DNA from 2 places in the Massilia luteola genome. Region 2 is predicted to be linked to the other one. Evidence: riboswitches for the same ligand, from Rfam matches in the RefSeq annotation. Region 2 holds a riboswitch; the other holds the start of a gene.
The links. Region 2 has a riboswitch for cobalamin ahead of U9J41_RS07695 (TonB-dependent receptor). Riboswitches for the same ligand answer to the same signal wherever they lie in the genome.
Positions count from the first base shown of each region.

Region 1: linked by a shared signal. The riboswitch ahead of U9J41_RS28575 (TonB-dependent receptor domain-containing protein) and the one ahead of U9J41_RS07695 (TonB-dependent receptor) in region 2 are both predicted to bind cobalamin.

Region 1 covers NZ_JAXOFN010000055.1:2,191-5,629, reverse strand. Annotated here, with positions in the region: gene U9J41_RS28580 (FecCD family ABC transporter permease) at 1-227, opposite strand, end outside; gene U9J41_RS28575 (TonB-dependent receptor domain-containing protein) at 249-2,093, opposite strand; cobalamin riboswitch at 2,162-2,400, opposite strand; gene cobC (alpha-ribazole phosphatase family protein) at 2,422-2,955, opposite strand; gene U9J41_RS28565 (adenosylcobinamide-GDP ribazoletransferase) at 2,952-3,439, opposite strand, start outside.
Region 2 covers NZ_JAXOFN010000004.1:218,846-238,942, reverse strand. Annotated here, with positions in the region: gene U9J41_RS07700 (M1 family metallopeptidase) at 1-774, opposite strand, end outside; cobalamin riboswitch at 867-1,092, shown strand; gene U9J41_RS07695 (TonB-dependent receptor) at 1,165-3,153, shown strand; gene U9J41_RS07690 (thiol:disulfide interchange protein DsbA/DsbL) at 3,320-3,982, shown strand; gene U9J41_RS07685 (hypothetical protein) at 4,014-4,349, shown strand; gene U9J41_RS07680 (ATP-binding protein) at 4,371-5,687, opposite strand; gene U9J41_RS07675 (hypothetical protein) at 6,116-7,252, shown strand; gene U9J41_RS07670 (MipA/OmpV family protein) at 7,321-8,181, shown strand; gene U9J41_RS07665 (hypothetical protein) at 8,181-8,888, shown strand; gene U9J41_RS07660 (SDR family oxidoreductase) at 8,907-9,653, shown strand; gene U9J41_RS07655 (response regulator transcription factor) at 9,837-10,523, opposite strand; gene U9J41_RS07650 (superoxide dismutase) at 10,776-11,354, opposite strand; gene xseA (exodeoxyribonuclease VII large subunit) at 11,601-12,962, opposite strand; gene U9J41_RS07640 (MotA/TolQ/ExbB proton channel family protein) at 14,192-14,797, shown strand; gene U9J41_RS07635 (ExbD/TolR family protein) at 14,797-15,249, shown strand; gene lpxK (tetraacyldisaccharide 4'-kinase) at 15,422-16,450, shown strand; gene U9J41_RS07625 (Trm112 family protein) at 16,431-16,604, shown strand; gene kdsB (3-deoxy-manno-octulosonate cytidylyltransferase) at 16,609-17,361, shown strand; gene adk (adenylate kinase) at 17,564-18,220, shown strand; gene U9J41_RS07610 (sodium-translocating pyrophosphatase) at 18,403-20,097, shown strand, end outside.

The DNA.
Region 1 (3,439 bases), on a different contig from region 2:
GTGACGAACGCCATCAGCGCGCGGCCGACGCGCAGCTCGACGAGCGACGCGGCCAGTGATTCGGGCCGGCCGCGCAGCACCTGCGCCACCGCGTCCGGCAGGTCGGACGGCGCGACGGCGATCGACCCGCTCATGCCCGCGACGAGCAGGCTGGCCAGCGCTGCACACAGCAGGAAGGCGATGGTCAGGATGGCGCGCTGGCGCAGGGGCGGTGGGACAGGGTGCATGGCTCGTCGGTACATGATGGATCAGAGGCTACCGTAGCGGAGTCCTGCGAACCAGGTGCGCCCGGCCGTGCCGTAGTTGCGCGCCAGTTCGTAGGCCTTGTCGGCGGCATTGTCGACGCGGACCAGCAGCGACCAGTCGCGCGTCATGTGCCAGGTAGTGTACAGGTTCAGCAGGCCGTAGCCGCCGAGGCGGTTCACGTTGGCGGCGTCGTCGAAACGGCGGCCGGATGCCTGCAACTCGACGCCGGCGTCCACCTGGCCCAGGCTGTAGTCGGCGGCGACGCTGGCGTGGCGGCGCGCGCGGCGGGCCAGCTGTTTGCCGGTGGTGTCGTCGCGCGGGTTTTGCAGGTCGGCGCTGGCGCGCAGGTCGAGGTTGCCGAGGCGGGTGTTTGCCGCCAGCGTCAGGCCCTCCAGCAGCGCATGGTCGACGTTGTAGGCGCAGCTGCCGCCGGGATGGCCCGGGCACGGCGTGACGGACACGATCATGTCGGTCAGGCGGTTGCGGTAGTAATTCGCCTGCAGGTCGACGCCGGCCACGCGGTATTGCACGCCCGCTTCCGCGTTGCGGCCCCGTTCCGGCTTGTTGCTCGACAGGCCGTAGTGCGGGTAGTACAACTCGTTGAACGTGGGCGCGCGGAAGCTCGTGCCGACGCTGGCCGTGGCGCGCAGGTCCTTCGTGAATTCGTAGCCGTAGCCGGCTGCGCCCGTCGTCTTCGACCCGTATTCGGAGCGGTCGGTGCGCGCGCTGACGTCGAGCAGCTGGCTGCCGCGGCGCAGGTCGTACGCGGCCGAGATCGAATTCGTGATGCGCGTGCGGTTGACGTCAGCGATGGCGCTGGACAGGACTTGTTCCTTGCGGTGGCCGGCCAGCAGCTGCAGCGTGTCGCCGTCCAGGTCAAACGTGTTCTGCCACGTGAACTCGTCCTGGCGCGTGTTCAGTTGCGTGGTGCCGGAAGGCGCAGTGCCCGTGAAGCTCCCCAGTTTATCTTCCGAGCGCGCCAGCTGGACGCTGCTGCGCCAGTTGGGCCGGATGCGGTCGTTCAGGAATACGGCATAGCTGTCGACTTCCTGGATGTTGTGCGCGTCGAAGGCCGAGCTGCCGCTGTCGTACTGCGCGTTCAGGCGGCTCTGCAGGAATTGCGCGCCGATCTCGTGGCCTTCCGCCAGGCGCAGCGCGACGCGGCCGTTGACGCTGTTGCGCGTATAGCCATCGGCGTCGCCGTTGTAGCCGTATGCCCCGGGGCGCGTGGCCGAGAAGCCGTCCGATTCTTCGCGCGCGCCGGAGAGCGCATACGTCACGCCGTGCGCACCGCCCGTCGAGCCGTGCACACCGGCGTCGTACTGGTTCGTGCCATACGTGCCGCCCCCCGCGCCGGCGCTGAAGGCGGGCCGGCCGTCGCTCTGCTTCGTGAAGATCTGCACGACGCCGCCGATGGCGTCCGCGCCGTACAGGGAGCTCAGGGGACCGTAGACGATCTCGATATGGTCGATCGACGACAGCGGCAGGGCATTCCACGCGGCCGCGCCGGTGGTCGCGGCGCCGATGCGCACGCCGTCGACGAGCACGACGACCTGGTTGCTGTTGGCGCCGCGCAGGAAGACGGTCGTGTTGGTGCCGGCGCCGCCGTTGCGGCCGATCTCGATGCCGCGCTGGCGGCGCAGCACGTCGGCGACGGAGCCCGCGCCGGCGCGGGCGATGTCGTCGCTCGTGACCACGACGGTGTCGGGAATGACGTCATCAACGTGCTGCGGCGTGCGATTGGCCGTGACGACGACGGTGTCGGGGATGGGATCGGCGTGGGCCGATGCGGCGGCGGCGAATGCGAGCGACAGCGCGGCCGCCTGCCGGGAAACGGGAAAGGACATGATGATCTACGTAACGGACAACCGGCCGACGTCCCCGTCAGCCAGGTGAACAGAAGCGCGGGCGAACCGCGCGCTTCCACCTTTTGGCCGGTATCCGGGCTGGCAAGTATGGCCGTCCGACCTTCCCATGCGGATGCACAGTGGTATGTGGAGACGGTTGCCGCGCACGCGTCGAACGCGGGCGGCACTTGCTTACCGTTGCGGGGGCAGCACACGTTGGCGCTTGCTCATGAAAGCGAGGCTTCGTGTTTCCCGTTTAACTGCGCCCGAGAGATCGGACGCGAGCACCAAAACGCCGACATTATACGGCGTTTGGTGTGCGCCGTTGTCAGTCTTTCAGCACGACGACGTCGCCGTAGCCGATGCGATGGGGCGTCCGCGCCGCGTGCAGCGCGGCCTGTTCCAGCGATGCGCCGCCATGCAGGGCCGCCAGCAGGCGGATGGTGCCGGCGTGGCAGACGATCAGCGCGGCGGGGACACGCAGATCGTCGACGAAGGCATGCACGCGGCGCGCCACGTCGAGCACGTTCTCCGCGCCGCCGGGACGGTAGTGGAGCAGGTCGGCGGTCCAGGCGTCGACGTCGGCGCGCGGGATCGCGGACCAGGGGTGCAGCTCCCACGCGCCGAAATCCATCTCGGCCAGGCGCGCATCGAACGTCACGCGGCCGGATGCGAGGCGTTCGGCCAGCAGGGCGCAACGTTGCAGCGGGCTGGCGTAGACAGGCAGGTCGTCCAACTTGCGCTGCGCCAGCGCGGCGTGCACGCGCGCGAGCTCCGCTTCGGGCACGGGCACGTCGCTGGCGCCGTAGCACAGGCCCGGTGCCACGTCCGGCCGCGGATGGCGCACCAGATACAGCGTCATGCCGCGGTCCAGGTGCCGTGGCCCAGCGTCGCCAGCACGGCAAGATAGGCCAGCGCTTCGGCCAGTTGCTGCACGGCGCCGAGGCAGTCGCCCGTATAGCCGCCGAGGCGGCGCACGAACAGGCGGCCCAGCCACAGCGCGGCGGCCGTCGCGGCCAGCACGGCGGCCAGCAGGGCGGCCGGTGTCATCCTGCCGGTGGCGAGCACGCACGCCGCCGGCAGCGCGCACGTCAGCGCCGCGATCGCGAATTCGGCGGTCGTCATCTGCTGCGCCAGCGGCTTGGCCTTGCCTTCGCTGCGCACGTATTTCAGCTTCCAGATCAGCGCCGTCGCCGCGAGCCGCGAGAACGGATGCGCGACGAACAGCGCGGCCACGGCCACGCGCGGCGGCAGCAGTGCCAGCGCGGACAGTTTGGCCGCCAGCATGCACATGATGCCGATCGCGCCGTAGGCACCGACGCGCGAATCCTTCATGATCTCCAGTG
Region 2 (20,097 bases):
GCTTGCCCCGCGCTCGCCCGGCAGTTCCAGCACGCCGATCTTCGGGAACCACTGGGCGACGAGGTGGAACGTGCCGAAGTAGCCCGTGCGCGCGACGACGCGCGGCAGCTGCGTGAAAAAATCGATGTCGAACGTGGCCGATCCGCCCGGTGCCACGGCCCGCGGCAGGTCGAAGCGCACCACCGTGTGGTCGGTGGCGGGTCCGTCGTCGGGATGGACGAAGGTCCACGGCACGTGCGCGCCGCCTTGCGCGACGCGGCGCAGTTCGATGTGGCCCCACGCGCCCTTGATGTCGGTGGCGGCGCGGTACGAGCCGTCGCGTTCGCGCCGCTCCGTGAAGAACGTGCTGCCGGCGCCGTCGAACGCGTTCATGTACAGGTGCAGGTAGACGCTCGTTACGGCGACCGCGCTGCGGTTGCGCCATGTGAGCCGTTCGTGCCCGGTCACCGTGTGCTTGTCCGCATCGAGCGTGGCCGCGATGTCGTAATGGACGACGCGGTCGGACAAGGTCGGCTCCTGCCCCGTGCGCGGTCCGCCCCAGGCGTCCGGGCCGCTGGGGACGCGCACGGCGGCGGCATCGGGCGCGGCGAGGGCGATGCCGCCGGGCGCCGGTGCGGGCACTGGCACGATCGAAGGCGCTGCCGTCGGCGCAATCGAAGGCGGGGCTGCCGGCGCGATCGAAGGCGCGGCTGCCGGCGCGGCGAGCACCGCCGCCGCCAGCAGCAGGGCGGCGGCCAGTGCGGCGCGGGGCAGCGAGGTAAAACGCGGATGCATGCGGGACTCCAGGCGTGGCTCGTCGGTGCGCTCACTATATGCGAGTTCGCGGCGGGTCCGCGCGGGTTTCGTGCGGCGCGGCGTTGGCAGGGTTATAATCCCGGGGTTCTGGTGCCCGCATGCGCGTCTGCGCGTGCAGTTAAACGGGAAACACGAAGCGGCGCCGCCTCCGGCGGCACGCCAGCGTGTGCTGCCCCCGCAACGGTAAACAAGCGTCGCCGCACGGCGACAGGCCGCCCCGATGACCACTGTGCTTGCATAGGAAGGTGGGGCGGTCCGTCTTGGAGCCCGGAGACCGGCCAGACAGGTGAAGCCGGCTCGCGCCGCGCTTTTTGTGTACGCCGGCGTGCGGGGACGCTTGCCGGTGCCAACCCGAAAATAGAACATCCAATGCATTTTGCCGCCTCCACCCGCGGCGCGCCGGCTTTGACGCCGATCGCGCTGGCCTGCGCCGTATCCCTGTCCCTGTTCGCCGGCGCCGCGTGCGCCCAGGACGACGTCCCGTCGACCGTCGTCGTCACCGGTTCCCGCTTCCCCAGCGTGGCAAGCCTGCGCCCGATCGGCGCCACCGTCATCACGCAGGACGACATCCGCCGCGCCGGCGTCAACGACGTGAACAGCGCGATCCGCAAGGTCGGCGGCGTGTTCGGCCGCCAGAGCCTGGACTCGTCGCCCGACTTCGCGCTCGACCTGCGCGGCTTCGGGACCAACGGCGCGCAGAACATGGTGATCATGGTCGACGGCGTGCGCCTGAACGAGAACGAGCTGACGAATGCCGTGCTGTCGACGATCCCGATCGACACGGTCGAACGCATCGAGATCACGCGCGGCGGCGCCAGCGTGCTGTATGGCGAAGGCGCGACTGGCGGCGTCATCCAGATCACCACGCGCCGCGCGCTCGCCGCCGGCACGCACGGTTCCGTGTTCGCGGAAGGCGGCTCGTTCCACGAACACGACGTGCGCGCATCGCTGTCGCAGACGGCCGGCGCCGTCAGCGCCGACATCGCGGTGGCGCGCCAGGGCAGCGACAACTATCGCAAGAACAGCGATTTCGACCAGACGACGGCATCGCTCAACGTGCAGACGCGCTTCACCGGCGGCCGCGCCGGCATCCACGTGGAGAGCGCGCGCCAGGAGTCGCGCTTCCCCGGTTCGCTGACCCTGGCCCAGTTCGACGCCGACCCGACGCTGGCCTCGACGCCGAAGGACTTCGGTTCGCTCGACACCGACCGCGCGAACGTCTTCGCCGAGTATCGCGTGGGCGCCGTCGACCTGGCCGCGGACCTGTCGCACCGCGAGCGCAACGTGCGTTCGAACTATCTGTCGACGAGCTTCACGTCGGTCAACGCGTACGACGGCCGCCAGGACCAGTTCTCCCCGCGCGCGCGCTGGCTCGCCAGTGCGGGCGGCATGCTCAACGAACTGGTGGGCGGCCTGGACTTCACGCGCTGGAAGCGCAAGACGGCGTCGTCGTTTTCGACCGCCGACGCGAGCCAGGGCGCGAAGGCCGTGTACCTGCGCGACGAGCTGCGTTTCGACCCGGCCCACGACGGCCGCATCGCCCTCGGCGCGCGCCATGAGAACTTCGACAAGGATTATGTGGACGCGCTCGCCGGCGCCCCCGCGGAAGACCGCTCGCAGGCGCAGAACGCGTGGGAAGCGCAGGCCAGCTACCGCGTCCATCCGCTGGTCGAGGTGTACGCGAAGGCGGGGCAGAGCTACCGCGTCGCGAACGTCGACGAGAACAGCTACCGCTCCAGCACCGACATCCTGAAGGCGCAGACGTCGCACGACCTGGAATTCGGCACGACCCTGCGCCACGCGCCGGGCGACGACAGCCGCACGTTGACGGCGCGCGTGTTCCGTCATCGCCTGCACGACGAGATCTTCTACGATCCGACCGCGAACGGCGGCTGGGGCGTCAACACGAACCTCGACCCGACGGAGCGCAAGGGCTTCGAGATCGATGCCGAGGCACAGCTGGCCGCCGGCTGGCGCGCGAGCGCGCACGTGCAGCACGTGATCGCGCACTTCACGGCAGGCCCGAACACCGGCCGCGAACTGGTGCTCGTGCCGAAGAACGTGCTGACCGCGCGCCTCGCCTGGGCATCGGACAACGGCCAGTCGGCGGACGTGGGCGCGCAGTGGGTGGACAGCCAGCGCTACGGCAGCGACTTCACGAACGGCTGCGCGGCGCGCATCCCGTCGTACGCCACGTTCGACGGGCGCTACGCCATCAAGCTGGGCGCGTGGGAAATCGCCGCGGCGGGGCTGAACCTGGCGGACCGCCATTACTTCAGCAATGCGTTCGGGTGCAAGTCCGGCATCTATCCGAGCGATGGACGCCAGCTGAAACTGTCGGCGCGCTACGACTTCTGAGAACCGGGGTCAGAGCCCGATTTTGGGAAATTGCCAAAAATCGGGCTCTGACCCCGGTGTTGGTTACGACGGTAACGAAATGCAATAAATAAGCCAGGGCTAAGGTTGGTGGGCGAAAAAGTGGTAATCTCGCGATCGTTTGCTCAACCAACATAGAAGGAAAATTATGCGTTCCCTGCGTTTTGCCCTGCTCGCTACCGTGCTCGCCGCCAGCACCGCTTTCGCGTCGCCGACCGACCCCAAAAACGGTGTCGAATACGTGACGCTCGCTCAGCCGCAGCCGGTGCAGGCCGTGGGCAAGAAGGTCGAGGTGATCGAGTTCTTCATGTATCACTGCCCGCACTGCAACGCGCTGGAACCGCAGCTCGAGCAGTGGGTCAAAAAGCAGGGCGACAACATCCACTTCAAGCGCGTGCACCTGCCGTTCTCCGGCGCCAAGGATCCGGAAGCGCACCTGTACCTGACGCTGGAAGCGATGGGCAAGGCCGAGGAATTCCAGCCCAAGGTGTTCAAGGCCTGGCACGTGGATCACCTGCGCCTGAACACGGACGCCGCGATCATCGACTGGGTGGCGAAGAACGGCATCGACCGCGCCAAATTCATGGACGTGTGGAATTCGTTCGGCGTGACGACCAGGCTGCGCCAGCTGCCGCAGATCACGACCGATTACAAGGTCGATGGCGTGCCGACCATCATCATCGACGGCAAGTACCAGACCTCGCCCGCGATCGTCTACAATTCGGTCAAGAGCAGCAGCGAACCGGTGCTGTTCCAGGCCACCCTGCAGGTGATGGACGCCCTGGTGGCGAAAGCGGCGAAGTCGAAATAAGCGAAACAACGCAAGGTAGAGAAACAGCGCAATGAGTGATGTCGAAGGCAAGATCCTGAAGATGTACGACAAGTCCAAGCCGGACGAGGAGCACTTGTTCGACTCGAGCAACTGGAACCACGTCGCCTGGTGCATCGTGGTCGTGCTCGCGGGCCTGGTCTTCTGGCTCGCCATTGCGCTGGTCAATGCGGAAAACCAGCGCAACGCGTTGATGACGAAACAGTGCGCCGATCCCATCTTCAAAGGGGAGATCGACCGGCAATGCCTGCTGGCCGTGCATTCGCGCGAGCACTGGTGGCAGCACCTGTGGTACGGGATGCGCCACGTGACGCCGGAAGCCCCGGCAACGGTGGGTCGCCGCCGCTGAGGCGGCGCCGCAGCCACGGCGCTACGCGGCCAGCACGCCGTCCGGCAGGCTGATCACGAAGCGCGCGCCGCCCAGCGGCGACTGCTCGACCTTCAGGTGGCCGCCGTGCAGTGCGATCGCCTTGCGCGCGATCGACAGGCCGAGGCCGAACCCGCCCGTGGCGCGGTCACGGCTGCGGTCGAGCCGGTAGAACGGTTCGAAGATGCGTTCCCGTTCCTCTTCGGGGATGCCGGGGCCGTCGTCCTCGATGGCGATCTCGATGCGGCAATCGTCGCGCCGCACGCGCAGCGCCACCTCGTGCGCCGCGTATTTCTGCGCATTCCTCAGCAGGTTGCCGATGGCACGGGCGAGCAGGCGGCGGTCGGCGTCCATGCTGCCCAGGCGCTCGCCCAGGTCCACGTGCAGGCGCTGCGGACGCGGATGCAGGCCATCCGCGCATTCGCGCAGCAGCGGCTCCAGGTCGAACAAGGTGCGCTGCGTGCCCTGTGCATTGTCCAGCTTGCTCATCGACAGCAGCTCGTTGACGAGGTCGTTCAACTCCGCCAGGTCGCCCTCCATCGCCGTGATGCGCTTGCTTAAGGCCGGATCGGCCGCGCGCTCGTTCAACAATTCCAGGGCGAACTCCAGCCGCGCGATCGGCGTGCGCAACTCGTGCGAGACGGAATGCAGCAGGTTCTTCTGCGCTTCGAGCAGGCCCTGGATGCGCTCGGCCATCGCATTGATGCGCTCGGCCAGTGGATAGACGGCGTCCGCCGGCTTCAGGTCGGCCCGCGCCGATAATTGCCCGGCGCCGAACTCGTCCGCCACGCGCGACAGCGTCTGCAACGCCTGCCAGTGCGCGCGCGACCACAGCGCGATGGGCACCAGCAGCGCGAGCGCCACCACGACGTAGCGCACCACTTCCATCGCGAGGGCCTGGCCGAGGTCGATCGGCAGGTTGTACGCGTGGATCGCTTCCTCGTTGCTGCCGATGTAGCGCTCGCCGTGCAGGTCGACGCGCCGGAAGAATGCCTTGTGCTGCGGGTCCAGCACGACGTCGCCCCGCTCCAGCGCCGCATGCTGGCGCGCGGGCAGGGCGGCGCGCGCCTGGTCCAGCGGGATCAGGTCGAAATGGGCTTCGGACACTTCGCGCACCTTGTTCAGGCGGCCGAGCCACTCGTCGGCCGGGGCGCGGTCGACATATTGTTCGAGCAGAAAGATCTGGGCCGACGCCTGGCGCCGCGCGATGTCGTCGAGCGGGTCGCCGAACAGGCGGGCGAAGACGAAATAGATCACGAACGTCGCGCCCGTAATCGACAGCATCACGAGCACGAAGAAACGGAAGAACAGGCGATTCACGCCATCATCCTCCGGTCACGGCAAACACTGGGTCAGGTTTTGTCTTGCACATATCGAAATTGTATAGGAGCAATGGCCTATAAAACCATTATTTACAAATTGTGGACAAATGCCCGACAGTCGGCGGATGAAGTTCTTGCCGCACCTGCGTACGATTCGCATCGTCAGGGCACTCGAACACCGTGCGGGCAGCGCGGGCCGGCCCCGCAGCGCGCGGCGGGCGGTTCGGCGTGTCCTTATCGGGTTTTCCGTTTGGCCCACCTGATGCGCGAGAGACGGTGGGCCTTTTTTATTCCGATGCGTGCCGGGCACACGGCGCCATCGTACTCCTGAGAGAGGGGAGAATGAGCATTCCTGGACGCGTGATATGGCCGCTGGGCGCGGTCGTCGTCGGTGCGGTACTGGCCGCCTGCGGTGGTGGAAGTACCATGCACGACCTGCAAGCCACGCCGGGCATCGCCGTGGGCGAGCCGAACCCCGCCGCCCTCGCCACGGCGCCGTTCATCGAGATGGCGCGCACCGCCGGCTGTAACGAGACACGCAACCGTTTATTTGTCATCGACGGCAAGCAAGTGTTTTGGGACCGCGCCGGCCAGTGCGCCGATGCGTCATATGGGCAGGTCCTGTTCGGCAGCACGCCGGAGACGCGGTTGTGCTCGTCCGGCGACACGATCGCCGGCCCCAGGACGGATTGCCAGGACGAGAGCGCCCGCGCGCTGTTCGAGACGCTGGTCAAGAACGCCGACCGGCCCGACCTGGGCCTGGGCAGCGCCCACACGGTCGAGCCGCTGAGCTTCATGCCGCCGGCCGGCACGGCCATCGCCTACGACACGGTGGCGCGGGACAACCTGTCGGGCGTGACGGCGCCCCAGACCGTCGTCGTCAAGGACCAGGCCACCTGGGACAAGCTGTGGCGCCAGCATGCCGCCGGCCGCACGCCGGCGCCTGCCGTGCCGAAGGTCGATTTCACGCGCAAGATGCTCGTCGGCGTGTTCGGGGGCGAGTACGGCGACAGTTGCCACGGCATCGCCATCGCCCGCGTGGCGGCCGGCGCCAGCAAGCTGGACGTGGAAGTGGCCGGGCGCGCTACCCCGGCGCAAGCGGTCTGCCTGCCGGTCGTGAGCCACCCGATGCAGGTGGTGGCCGTCGACCGTACGGATGCGGACGTCGCCTTCATCACGGCGACCGCCGCGGACGTGCCGTTCCGGACGGCGGATGTGACGGCGTTGTCGAACATCCACGCGGCGCGCACCGTCGTCGTCAAGGATGCGGCCGCCTGGACCCGCCTGTGGAACGAACACGCACCCGGCCGCGCGCAGCCCGCCGTCGACTTCGCGGCCGACATGGTCGTCGGGGTGTTCATGGGGACCGGCGCCAGCGGTTGCTACACGACGGCCATCGACGGCGTCGTGCGCACGGCCGACAGGATCCTCGTGCACGAGCTCAGGTCCGTGCCGGGGCCGGACATCGCCTGCGCCATGCATGTGACGACACCGGCGCACCTCGTCGTCGTCCCGCGCAGCGACCTGCCAGTGGAATTTGCGCTCGAAGTGGCAACGCGGTAGGAAAGGATATGGGAGGACGGGAGACAAAGCCGTAGAATATTGTCTTCCCGAATCTTTCACCCGTGAACATGAACAAGCTTCTCTTCCTCGCGCTGGGCGCGGCCTGCGGCACGACGTGGGCCCAGACGCCGGCGACCAACCCCATGCCCGACGGCAGCCGCGACATGTACGCGGGCCTGGGCGTGCAGTCGGCGCCGCGCTGGGACGGGACGGGAAGCCGCAAGGTATCGGCGTTGCCGGTGCTCCAGGTCCAATGGAGCAACGGCCTGTTTATTTCCGGCATGAGCGCCGGGATGCACCTGTCGGACGATCCGACGTTCGAGTACGGCCCGTTGCTGGCCGTGCAACCGGGGCGCGACCGGACGGGAACCGGCCAGGCGATCGGCGGCATCGGCAGCACCGACACGATGCTGATCGGCCCGGTCCCGGAGCCGATCGACAAGCGCAACATGCGCAACACGGACCTGGACGGCATGGACAAGATCGGCGCCCGCCTGCAGGGCGGCGCCTTCGCGAACTATTACGTGACGCCGCAATGGCGCCTGATGAGCAGCCTGCTGTACGGCGCCGGCAACGACCACGACGGCGCCCGCCTGGACCTGGGCGTGCAGCGCCTGGCCGTCGAACTCGGCGCGCGGCATCACGTGTCGCTGTCCGCCGGCGTCACGGTCGTCAACCGCAACTACAACCAGACGTATTTCGGCGTCACCGCGGCGGAAGTGTCGCGCAGCCGTTTTTCCTACTACGAGGCGGGCGGCGGCCTGCAGGATGCGCACGTGGGCGTGCGCTGGAACTGGGCCTGGTCGCCCTCGTGGATGCTGACCTCCAACCTGCAGGCCAGGCGCCTGCTGGGCAGCGCCGCGCACAGCCCGCTCGTCGAGCGGTCCACCAACCTGACGGTTTCGACCGCCATCGCCTACCGGTTCTGATGATGCGCGCATCCCGCCAACTCGTCGCTGCCTTCGCCTGGCTTGCCGCGGTCATCCCGACCGTCGCGCACGCCCAGGCGCAGGCGGGCGAATGGGTGAGCTACCGCGATGCGTACCGGGCCATGGTCCAGTTCGAGAAATACGGCGGGCCGAAGAATCTGCTGCAGAGCCAGCTGCAAGTGCAGTCCAGGGACCATGCGGGCCTCGGCGAAGGCGCCCAGCTGACGCTGACGGGCAGGGTCACGCAGCTGAACCTGCCGCTGGACGCCCTCGGCCGCACCGTATTCCCCTTGCAGAAGGCGGCCTACGACGAAAACGCGGCGCTCGTACTGAACCGCAAAGGCATGCCGTTCGTGCTGCGCCCGCAGGTGACGATCGCGCCGCGCGCCGACGGCGAGTACGACGCCGCGATCCTGCGCACGGCCTGCGCCCAGGCGCTCGGTTTCGTGCGTTACGTGGATGCCTCGCAGCGCGCGCGCCAGTGCGCCGGCGTGCGCTTCGTGTTCCCGAAAAAGGAATCGGCCGGCGCCCGCCTGCGCCATGCGGACGGCGTCGAACAGGCGCTGCCGGTGACGGCCGGCGCGGCCTTCACGGGCGATCCCGACGAAGGATTTCCCATCGTGACCTGGCGCTTCGGCGCGGGCGCGGAACGGGCCCAGGTCATCACGTACAATGCGCCGCTGGCGATCGTGCCGATCTTCGAATAAGCCCATGCAAGGACAACGATGAACAAGACGATACTCGTCACGGGCGCCAGCCGCGGCATCGGCGCCGCCTGCGCGCTGCTGGCGGCACGGCGCGGCTACACGGTCTGCGTGAATTACCGCGACAACGCCGGCGCGGCGGACAGCGTCGTGCGCGCCATCGAAGCGGCCGGCGGACAGGCGTTCGCGGTCGCGGCCGACGTGGCGGACGAGGGCGCCGTCGAGCGCCTGTTCGCGGCCATCGATGCGCGCTGCGGCCGGCTCGACGCCCTCGTCAACAACGCCGGCATCCTCGCCCGCCAGAGCCGCGTCGAGCACATGGATGCCGCGCGCATCGGCCGCATCCTCGCGACCAACGTCACGGGCAGCTTCCTGTGCGCGCGCGAAGCGGTGCGGCGCATGTCGACCCGGCATGGCGGCAATGGCGGCGCCATCGTGAACGTGTCGTCGCGCGCGGCCGTGCTTGGGTCGGCCAACGAATACGTGGACTATGCGGCGTCGAAGGCCGCGGTGGACGCGCTGACGATCGGCCTGGCGAAGGAAGTGGCGCAGGAAGGCATCCGCGTGAATGGCGTACGGCCGGGCCTGATCGACACGGACATGCACGCGAGCGGCGGCGAGCCGGGCCGCATCCAGCGCCTGCAATCGTCAGTGCCGATGGCGCGCGGCGGGACGGCGGAGGAAGTGGCGGCGGCCGTCATGTGGCTGCTGTCGGATGAGGCGTCGTATGCGACGGGCACGTTCATCGACGTGTCCGGCGGACGCTGAAAAAACCGTCGTTCCCGCAGAGGCGGAAAGCAAGTAAAAACCGTCGTTCCCGCAGAGGCGGAAAGCAAGTAAAAACCGTCGTTCCCGCAGAGGCGGAAACCAAGCAAAAACCGTCGTTCCCGCAGAGGCGGAAACCAAGCAAAAACCGTCGTTCCCGCGCAGGCGGGAACCCAAGTTCGGCGCTCAGCTCCACGCCGAGGGCGAGAACAAGTAACCCTCGCCCCACACCGTCTTGATCTTTTCCGACAGGTTGTCGTCGAACTTGCGGCGCAGCTTGGAGATGCAGTTGTCGATGCTGCGGTCGAGCCCGTCGAACTCGATGCCGCGCATCTTCTTGAGCAGCTCGTCGCGCGACAGCACGCGCCCGGCGGCCTCGGCCAGCACGAGCAGCAGCTTGTATTCGGTATTGCTGAGCACGCACGGCTGGCCGCGCCACGTGACGCTGCGGTCGCTCGTCATGATGCGCAGTGCGCCGAACTCGAGCATGCGGGCGTCGGCGGTCGTCTTCGTCTGCGTGCGGCGCAGCAGGGCGCGCAGGCGCGCCAGCAGCACGCGCGGCTGCACGGGCTTGTTGACGAAGTCGTCGGCGCCTTGCTCCAGGCCGGACACCTCGTCGTACGTGTCCTCGCGCGCCGTGAGGATCAGGATCGGCACGTCGGACACGTCGCGGATCTGGCGGCACACGACCATGCCATCCATGCCGGGCAACATGAGGTCGAGCACGACGATGTCCGGCGCGGCCGTCTTGAAGTGATCGAGCGCGGCATCGCCCCGCGTGACGAGGTCGACCGAGAATTCATAGCCGGACAGGTATTCCGTCACCAGTTCCGCGAGACGCGGATCGTCTTCCACCAACAGTACGCGATACATGAGGTTCTCCTTCGACCTCGCATTGTATAAGAGCGGGCAACAACGGAGGATGTTTGGCGGGTAGGGGTGACAAATTCGTACAGTTTCGCGACAAACGGGCCGCGAATGCCGTGGTGCCGGCCGCGGCAGCGACACGCTGACCGGCGGCGCGGGCATCGATACGGCTGACCAGACGACACGGCCCGCGCGAGGCGGGCCGTGTGTTTCCCGTCGTTCCGGGCCTGGTCAGGCCGGAACGGACAGGCAATCGCCTCAGGCGAAGTTCTTGTTCACGAAGTCCCAGTTGACGGTGTTCCACCATGCCTCGACGAACTTCGGACGGGCATTGCGGTAGTCGATGTAATAGGCGTGTTCCCACACGTCGCAGGTCAGCAGGGCCTTGTTGTCGGTCGTCAGCGGGGTGCCGGCGTTCGACGTGTTGGCGATGTCGACGGTGCCGTCCGGCTTCTTCACCAGCCAGGTCCAGCCCGAACCGAAGTTGCCGACGGCCGATTTCTGGAACTCTTCCTTGAACTTGTCGAACGAACCCCACTTGGCGTTGATCGCATCGGCGACCGGGCCGGTCGGCGCGCCGCCGCCGTTCGGGCTCATGCAGTTCCAGAAGAAGGTGTGGTTCCACACCTGGGCCGAGTTATTGAAAACGCCGCCCTGCGACTTCTTGATGATCTCTTCCAGCGACAGGTTTTCGAACTCGGTGCCCTTGATCAGGTTGTTCAGGTTCGTGACGTAGGCCTGATGGTGCTTGCCGTAGTGGTATTCCAGCGTCTCGGCCGAGATGTGCGGCTGCAGGGCATCCTTGGCGTACGGCAGTGGGGGCAGGGTATGTTCCATGTCTTGTTCCTTGGTGAGTTGACGGGAGACTTTCTCGAAGTCTCTGCGGTACAGCAATTCGGGCGCTTATTCTAAACCGGTTAGCAGATCGTTGCAGATATGGCTTTGCGAAACCACCATATTGTCGGAAACGTCGGGAAACCTGCTGCGCGTTGCACTGGCGCTTTGCGATGCTCGCTGTACGCGCGTACGGCTGCGCTTATCAAGCACCATTGCGGCCGCTCGCGACGGTTTTTCGAGGTTCCCTCACTCCAATAAATCCTGCACGCCCGCCACGCTGACCTCGGCGCTGCCTTCCGCCAGGCGGATGCGCAGCACGTCGCGCGGCTTGATCTGCCCCGGTGCATGCAAGACCTTGCCTTTCGCATTGCTGACGATCGCATAGCCGCGTTCCAGCGTGCGCTGCGGGTTCAGTAGTTCGAGCTGCGCGGCCAGGCCGTTGAGCGCTTCGCGCCGCGCGCGCAACTGGTTGCCGATGCTCGCCGTCAGGTGGCGCCGGTCCGATTCCAGCCGCGTGCGCAGGCCGCTCCAGTCCGGACGATGGCGGGCCCAGCGCTGCTGCATCTGCGCCAGCAGCACGCCGTGCCGGTTCACCGGAGCGCGCACGGCATGCGTCAGACTGCTGGCCATGGCAAGAAGTTTCAGGCGCTGATGGGCGATCTGGCTCGATGGGCTCAGCAGGCGGCGCGACAGGTTGTCGAGGCCCTGGCTGGCGTCGGACAGCACGCGGTCCATCGCGCGGCGCAGGTCGCCGGCGTCCGCCTGCAGCGACGCGAGCCAGTCGGCGCGGGCGGTCGCGGCCAGCTCGGCGGCGGCCGTCGGCGTGGCGGCGCGCAGGTCGGCGGCGAAGTCGGCGATGGTGAAGTCGGTCTCGTGGCCCACGCCCGAGATCACGGGCATGCTGCACGCCGCGATCGCGCGCGCGACGGCTTCCTCGTTGAAGCTCCACAAGTCTTCGATCGAGCCGCCGCCGCGGCACACGATCAGGATGTCCACTTCGCGCCGGTGCGACGCGTTGGCAATGGCTTCCGCGATCTTTTGCGCGGCCAACTGACCCTGCACGGGCGCCGGATACAGCACGATGCGCACGTGCGGCACGCGCCGCCTGAGCGCCGTCAACACGTCGCGCAGGGCCGCCGCCTGCGGACTGGTGACGATGCCCACCGTGCGCGCGAACAGCGGCAGCGGCCGCTTGCGGGCTTCGTCGAACAGGCCTTCCGCGCCCAGCTTTTCCTTGAGGCGCATGAACGCTTCGTACAGCGCGCCCACGCCGGCCCGGCGGATCGCCTCCACGTTGATCTGGTAATCGCCGCGCGCGCCGTACAGCGTGACGAGGGCGCGGACCTCGACCTTGTCGCCTTCGCGCGGCGTGAAGCCGGCGTACTGGGCGCGGCCGCGGAACATGACGGCCCGCACCTGGGCCGCGTCGTCCTTGAGCGTGAAATACCAGTGGCCGCTCGCCGCGCGCGTGAAATTCGAGATCTCGCCGCCGATCCAGACGAGGGGAAAGGTGCGTTCCAGCAGGCGCGCGACCTGCTGGTTGAGGGCGGTGACGGTCAGTACGGGCGGGGCGGCATAGGCCGGATCGGCGTCTTCGGTGGGAAACATAGGCGTAAACTGGGTTGGACTGTCCACAAAAACATGGTTGCGCGCAGTGTAGGGCACATCTGCCGTAAAACGACAGATAGTTTTTGTAAACGCCTGATTTTTATAGTAAAAGCTTGCTGCCTGATTTCGATGCAGCAATCAAATTGCGTTATGGATCAATGGGTTGAGTGCATCTCCGAGTACTTGGCCACAATCTTATCCACAGAATGTGTGCGAAAGTGGACAAGCCGTAGGTGCCTCCGAATTCAGCGTGCATATGTTTTTCTAAAGCAATCAAACACTTAGGCCGCGATCCCGGCCGTTGCTCACATTGTTTTCCACAGTTTATGTGAACAGATGGGCGTGCGGTCCGCGTACTTGACCCGCACCGCTTGCCCGGCGCAGGTAAAACGTCTTGCCTAAAAATGCCGCACGACAAAAATCCCGTTTAAATTCAGATACTTCGTGCCCGCTCAAGACGCTTGCTCACAATCTTTTCCACAAAATTTGTGAAGAAGGCGGACGCCGGTCGCGGCATGCCTCATTTCCGAGGAGGCGACTATAACCCAAGACGCCGTGCGGTCGGGATACGCGCCCGTTCCGGTCGTTCGCCTGTGTACAAGTACCGTTTGCCTAAAAAATGGGCTTGGAGATGAATCGTGATTAGAATCAAAGACTTGAGGAGCGATCAATAATCTTGCTCACATCGTTTTCCACAGTTTGTGTGAAGAATCCCGTTCCCTGGGGCGGTACCGTCGGCAAGCCGGTTGTTCAAAAAACAGGCGGGCACGACTTTCCCTTGCAAATCAATTGTTTAGCCTACGGTTTGTGCGCTTGCGCACAATTTTGTCCACAAAAAATGTGCAGAAGGGTCGGGGCGGTACGTGGCTGTAGTTGCACTCAACCGTGCCTATTTTTTGGACTTGGAAATTTCCATGTGTAAAATCAAAGACTTACCGTCTGTAAGACTGTTTCCTCACAAATTTATCCACAGAAATTGTGGGCAACTACATGTGCTGATCCCTGTGCGAACCAAAGAAATTGCCTGAGGGGAACTCATCCCGACCGTGCCGCGTTTTTACGCACGGAAAAATATCCTTTAAGAATCAAGGTACTTGGCGTCACGAGCGCGCCTTGCACACACTTTTATCCACAGAAAGTGTGCAGAACTCTACTTGCCGCAAACCGGGCAACACGTTACATTGCGCAACTACCTTGTCTATTGATTTTTACTCATCCAGGAGTCCCATTTGCTCGCCATTCTCCAAGCTGCCGGCTGGCCCATCTGGCTGTTGCTGATCGCCTCGATCATTGCCCTGGCCCTGATCATCGAGCGCGTGATCTACCTGCGCCGCGAAAAGATCCTGCCGCGCCAGCTGCTCGATGAAGTGATCCAGGTCTATCGCAACGGCAAGGTCACTCCGGACATCATCGACAAGCTGCAGACGAATTCCCCGCTCGGCGCCGTGCTGGCCGCCGCGCTGCGCAACGTCGACGCGCCGCGCGACGTGATGAAGGAATCGATCGAGGAAGCGGGCAGGGGCGTCGCCCACGTGCTCGAGCGTTTCCTGACGACGCTGGGTACGATCGCTTCGCTGGCACCGTTGATGGGCCTGTTCGGCACGGTCGTCGGCATGATCGAGATCTTCGGCGCCCAGAACGCCAGCGGCACGAATCCCGCCCAGCTGGCGCACGGTATCTCCGTGGCGCTGTACAACACGGGCTTCGGCCTGGCGATCGCGATGCCGGCCCTCGTGTTCTACCGCCATTTCCGCGCGCTGGTCGACAGCTTCATCATCGACATGGAGCTGCAGGCCGTGAAATTCGTCGACGTCGTCCACGGTGCGCGCAAATGATCGATTTCCGCCGCGGCCGCAAACGCGAGGATCCGGAAATCAACCTGATCCCGTTCATCGACGTGCTGCTGGTCGTGCTGATCTTCCTCATGGTCACGACGACCTACAGCAAGTTCACGGAACTGCAGATCACGCTGCCCACGGCCGATGCCGAGAAGGCCGTCGAGAAGCCGTTCGAGATCAACGTCACGGTCGATGCCAAGGGTAATTACACGGTGAATAATGTCCCCGTCGCGTTCCACGGCGTCGCGAGCCTGGCGGACGACCTCAAGCGCGCGGCCGGCATCGGTCCGGACGGCCAGCCGCTGGCGACGCCCGTGAAGGACCCCGTGATCATCGTCAACGCCGACCAGTTCGCGATGCACCAGATGGTGATCAACGTGCTGGAAGCGGCGCGCATGGCGGGCTACGACAAGCTGACGTTCGCGGCGCAGACGGGCGGGCAGAAGTAAATCGAGATCGTCCTTTCCGGCACTGCCGGAAACGACTCCCCGCGCCGGCGGGAATCCAAGTTCTGCGAGCGCTGACGATGCGCGTGCAAATTGGGTCCCCGCCTTCGCGGGAACGACGTTTTTGCGCTAGCGCGCTTTTTGAGCTAACGCGCTTTCCGAACCAAAGCTTTACATGGCATCCTCCCTCGAATCCACCTTGACCCGCGCCTGGCTGCGCCGCGGCCCGCTGGCCATCGCCCTGTTGCCGCTTGCGTTGCTGCTGCGCGTGCTGGTCGCGCTGCGCGTCGCGTTGTACCGCGCCGGCATCCTGAAGTCGGAACGGCTGCCCGTGCCCGTGGTGGTGGTCGGCAATATCTTCATCGGCGGCACCGGCAAGACCCCGCTGACGATCTGGCTGGCGCAGCAGTTGCGCGCGGCCGGGATGCGCCCCGGTGTGATCTCGCGCGGTCATGGCGGCGCGGAAGAGGCGCCGCGCGAAGTGTTGCCGACGTCGCGCGCACAGGACGTCGGCGACGAACCGCTGCTGATCGCGGGCCGGGCCGGCTGTCCCGTCGTCGTCGGCCGCAGGCGCGCGCAGGCCGGGCGCCACCTGCTGGCGCTGCATCCCGACGTCGACGTGTTGATCACCGACGACGGCCTGCAGCACTACGCGCTCGCGCGCGACGTGGAGATCGTCCTGTTCGACGGCCGCGGCACCGGCAATGGCTGGACCCTGCCGGCCGGCCCGCTGCGCGAGGCGCCATCGCGGCGGCGCGATTTCACCGTCGTCAACGCGCCCGACATCACGCCGGCGCTGGCCGCCGCGGTGCACGGGCAGCCGTGGCAGATGCGCCTGGCGGGCGACCACGCCGAGCGCCTGATGGACGCGAACGCGCGCGTGCCGCTGTCTCGGCTGCGCGGCAAGCGCGTGCTGGCGGCGGCCGGGATCGGCAATCCGGGGCGCTTCTTCGCCATGCTGCGCGCCGCCGGGCTGGAGGTCGCCGAGCTGCCGCTGCCCGATCACCACGACTTCCTGGACGACCCGTTCCGCGCCGTCGACGCCGACGTCATCCTGGTGACGGAGAAGGATGCAGTAAAATGTCGGCAACTTGAAACAATCAACAACGACCCGCGCCTGTGGGTCGTGCCGGTCGGCGCGCAGATCGATGCCGCGCTGGCTGCCCAAATCGTGGAGAAATGTCGTGGACGCCCGACTGCTTGATATCCTGGTCTGCCCGCTGTGCAAGGGACCGCTCGAATATGACAAGAAAGCGCAGGAACTGATCTGCCGCCCGGACCGCCTCGCGTATCCGATCCGCGACGGCATCCCGATCATGTGGGCCGAAGAGGCGCGCAAGGTCGAGCCGATCCTGTGATCGCATGAGTTTCGTCGTCATCATCCCGGCACGCATGGCCTCGACCCGGCTGCCGAACAAGCCGCTCGCGGACCTGGGCGGCAAGCCGATGGTCGTGCGCGTGGCCGAACGGGCGCAGCAATCGGGCGCATCCCGCATCATCGTCGCCACCGACCACGCCGGCATCGCGGCCGCGTGTGCCGCGCACGGCATCGAGGCCTGCATGACGCGCGCCGATCACCCGTCCGGCACCGACCGCATCGCCGAAGTGGCGCGCGCGCTGGACCTGGCGCCGGATGCCGTCGTCGTCAACCTGCAGGGCGACGAGCCGCTGATCGCCCCCGCGCTGCTGGCCGCCTGCGCCGCGCGTATTTCTGCGGACGTGCCGATGGCCACGTGCGCCCATCCGCTGTCGGACGCGCCCGACGCCTTCAATCCGAACGTCGTGAAGGTCGTGCTGGACAAGGCCGGGCGTGCGCTGTATTTCTCGCGCGCGACGATCCCGTGGCACCGCGACGGCTTCGCCGCCACCCGCGACCGGCTGCCGGCCGGTTACGTCCCGCTGCGCCACATCGGCCTGTACGCCTACAGCAATGCCTTCCTGCAGCGCTATCCGCAACTGGAGGCGTCGCCGCTGGAATCGATCGAGGCACTGGAACAGCTGCGCGTGCTGTGGCATGGCGTGCCCATTGCCGTGCACGTGACGGACGAGGCGCCGCACGCCGGCGTCGACACGCCGGCCGACCTCGAGCGGGTGCGGCTTTTCTATACATCTTGATCCTGTTGGAAACTACTCTTCAGGCTGCTTGCGCCAGGTCAAACGGCTGAGAGATCGCCGGCCGCCGGTGGCGTCGAATGCTGCTTTTGTGGTAAGTTTCGTACCAGCTAGTCAGACATGCATCAATGCGGTTATCTGTGCGCAATCTGTGCGTAAGGATAACTGCACTAAAAAAATTATTAGATACCTTTAGGAATCCTTCATGCGTCTCATTCTGTTAGGAGCCCCCGGCGCCGGTAAAGGCACCCAGGCAAACTTCATCAAAGAAAAGTACAACATCCCCCAGATTTCCACCGGCGACATGCTGCGTGCGGCCATCAAGGCAGGCACCGAGCTGGGCCTGGCTGCGAAAAAGGTGATGGATGCGGGCCAGCTGGTGTCGGACGACATCATCATCGGCCTGGTGAAGGAGCGCCTGAAGGACGCGGATTGCGCCAACGGCTACCTGTTCGACGGCTTCCCGCGCACCATCGCGCAGGCCGACGCCATGAAGGACAGCGGTGTCAAGATCGACTACGTGCTGGAAATCGACGTGCCCGACGAGCTGATCGTCGAACGCATGAGCGGCCGCCGCAGCCATCCGGCCTCGGGCCGTGTGTACCACATCAAGTTCAATCCACCGAAAGTCGACGGCCGCGACGACGTCACGGGCGAACCGCTGGTCCAGCGCGACGACGATACGGAAGAAACGGTCAAGAAGCGCCTGGCCGTGTACCATAACCAGACCGAAGTCCTCCTCGGCTACTACAACAAGTGGGCGGAATCGGGCCTGCCGGGTGCACCCAGGTATCGCAAGATCTCGGGTGTCGGTCCGGTCGAACAGGTACGGGACGCCGCATTCGCGGCACTCGCAGGCTGAGCATTCCAGGGCGGCGCAAGCCGCTCTTTTTGGCTCCGGATGACTAGTGCCATCCGTCCAGGTTTTTAGATCAAAGTTTTGTCGCACCTGGTGCGGCGAATGCAGCAAGGCAGGCCGCTCCAGCGGACATCGCACGACGGCCTTCGACTGTGGTTGTTTGATCGAAGAACGAGGGGGACGACATGGCATCCGCGCAGCTCATCTTCGCCGTCGCATGCGGCGTCATCGCGGTATTCTACGGCTTGTGGTCGCGCCGATGGGTCCTTCTCCAGGATCCCGGCAACGCGCGCATGCAGGAAATCTCGCTGGCCATCCAGCAGGGGGCCTCGGCCTACCTGGCGCGCCAGTACCGGACCATCGGCATCGTCGGCATCGTGCTGCTGATTGCCATCTTCTTCCTGCTCGGCGGGGCCACCGCGGGCGGCTTCCTGGCCGGCGCGCTGTTGTCCGGGGCCTGCGGCTTCATCGGCATGAACGTCTCCGTGCGCGCCAACGTGCGCACGGCGCAGGCGGCCGCGACGGGGCTCGACGCGGCGCTGAACGTCGCCTTTCGCGGCGGCGCCATCACGGGCATGCTGGTGGTCGGCCTCGGCCTGCTGGGCGTGGCGCTGTTCTACTGGATCCTCATCCTGCGCGCCGACGCCGCCCTGTCGCCCCATGACGTCATCCAGCCGCTCGTCGGGCTGGCGTTCGGCGCGTCGCTGATCTCGATCTTCGCGCGCCTGGGCGGCGGCATCTTCACCAAAGGCGCCGACGTGGGCGCCGATCTCGTCGGCAAGGTCGAGGCCGGCATTCCGGAGGACGATCCGCGCAATCCCGCCGTCATCGCCGACAACGTGGGCGACAACGTCGGCGATTGCGCCGGCATGGCGGCCGACCTGTTCGAGACCTATGTCGTCACGCTGGTCGCCACGATGCTGCTGGGGGCGCTGATGATCCCCGGCATGGGCGGCGCCGGCATGAGCTATCCGCTGCTGCTGGGCGGCGTGTCGATCATCGCGTCCATCATCGGCTGCTCGCTCGTGAAGAACCATCCGGGGCACAAGATCATGTACGCCCTGTACACCGGCCTGTGGTGGTCGGCGGCGCTGTCGCTGGTCGGGTTCGCCGTCGTCACCTGGCTCGTGTGGCCGGACGAGGCCATGCGCTGGCGCATGCTGGGCTGCGCCACGGTCGGCATCGCGCTCACCGGCCTGATGGTCTACATCACCGAGTACTACACGGGCACCGAGTTCGCGCCCGTGCGCCACATCGCCGAAGCGTCGACGACGGGCCACGGCACCAACATCATCGCGGGGCTGGGCGTGTCGATGAAGTCGACGACGTACCCGGTGCTCGTGGTGTGCGCGGCGATCCTCGTCGCCTACCAGCTGGGCGGCCTGTACGGCATCGCCATCGCCGCCACCGCGATGCTGTCGATGGCCGGCATCATCGTCGCGCTGGACGCCTACGGCCCGATCACGGACAACGCCGGCGGTATCGCCGAGATGAGCGGCATGCCCGACCAGGTGCGCGCCGTCACCGACCCGCTGGACGCCGTCGGCAACACGACCAAGGCCGTCACGAAGGGCTACGCCATCGGCTCGGCGGGACTGGCCGCGCTGGTGCTGTTCGCCGATTACACGCATGCGCTGGAAGCGCAGGGCACGCACCTCGCGTTCGACCTGTCGAACCCGATGGTCATCGTGGGCCTGTTCATCGGCGGCCTCGTCCCCTATCTGTTCGGGGCGCTGGCGATGGAAGCGGTGGGGCGGGCGGCGGGCGCCGTCGTGATCGAGGTGCGGCGCCAGTTCCGCGACATCGTCGGCATCATGGCGGGCACCGGCAAGCCGGAATACGACAAGGCCGTCGACATGCTCACCGCGTCCGCCATCCGC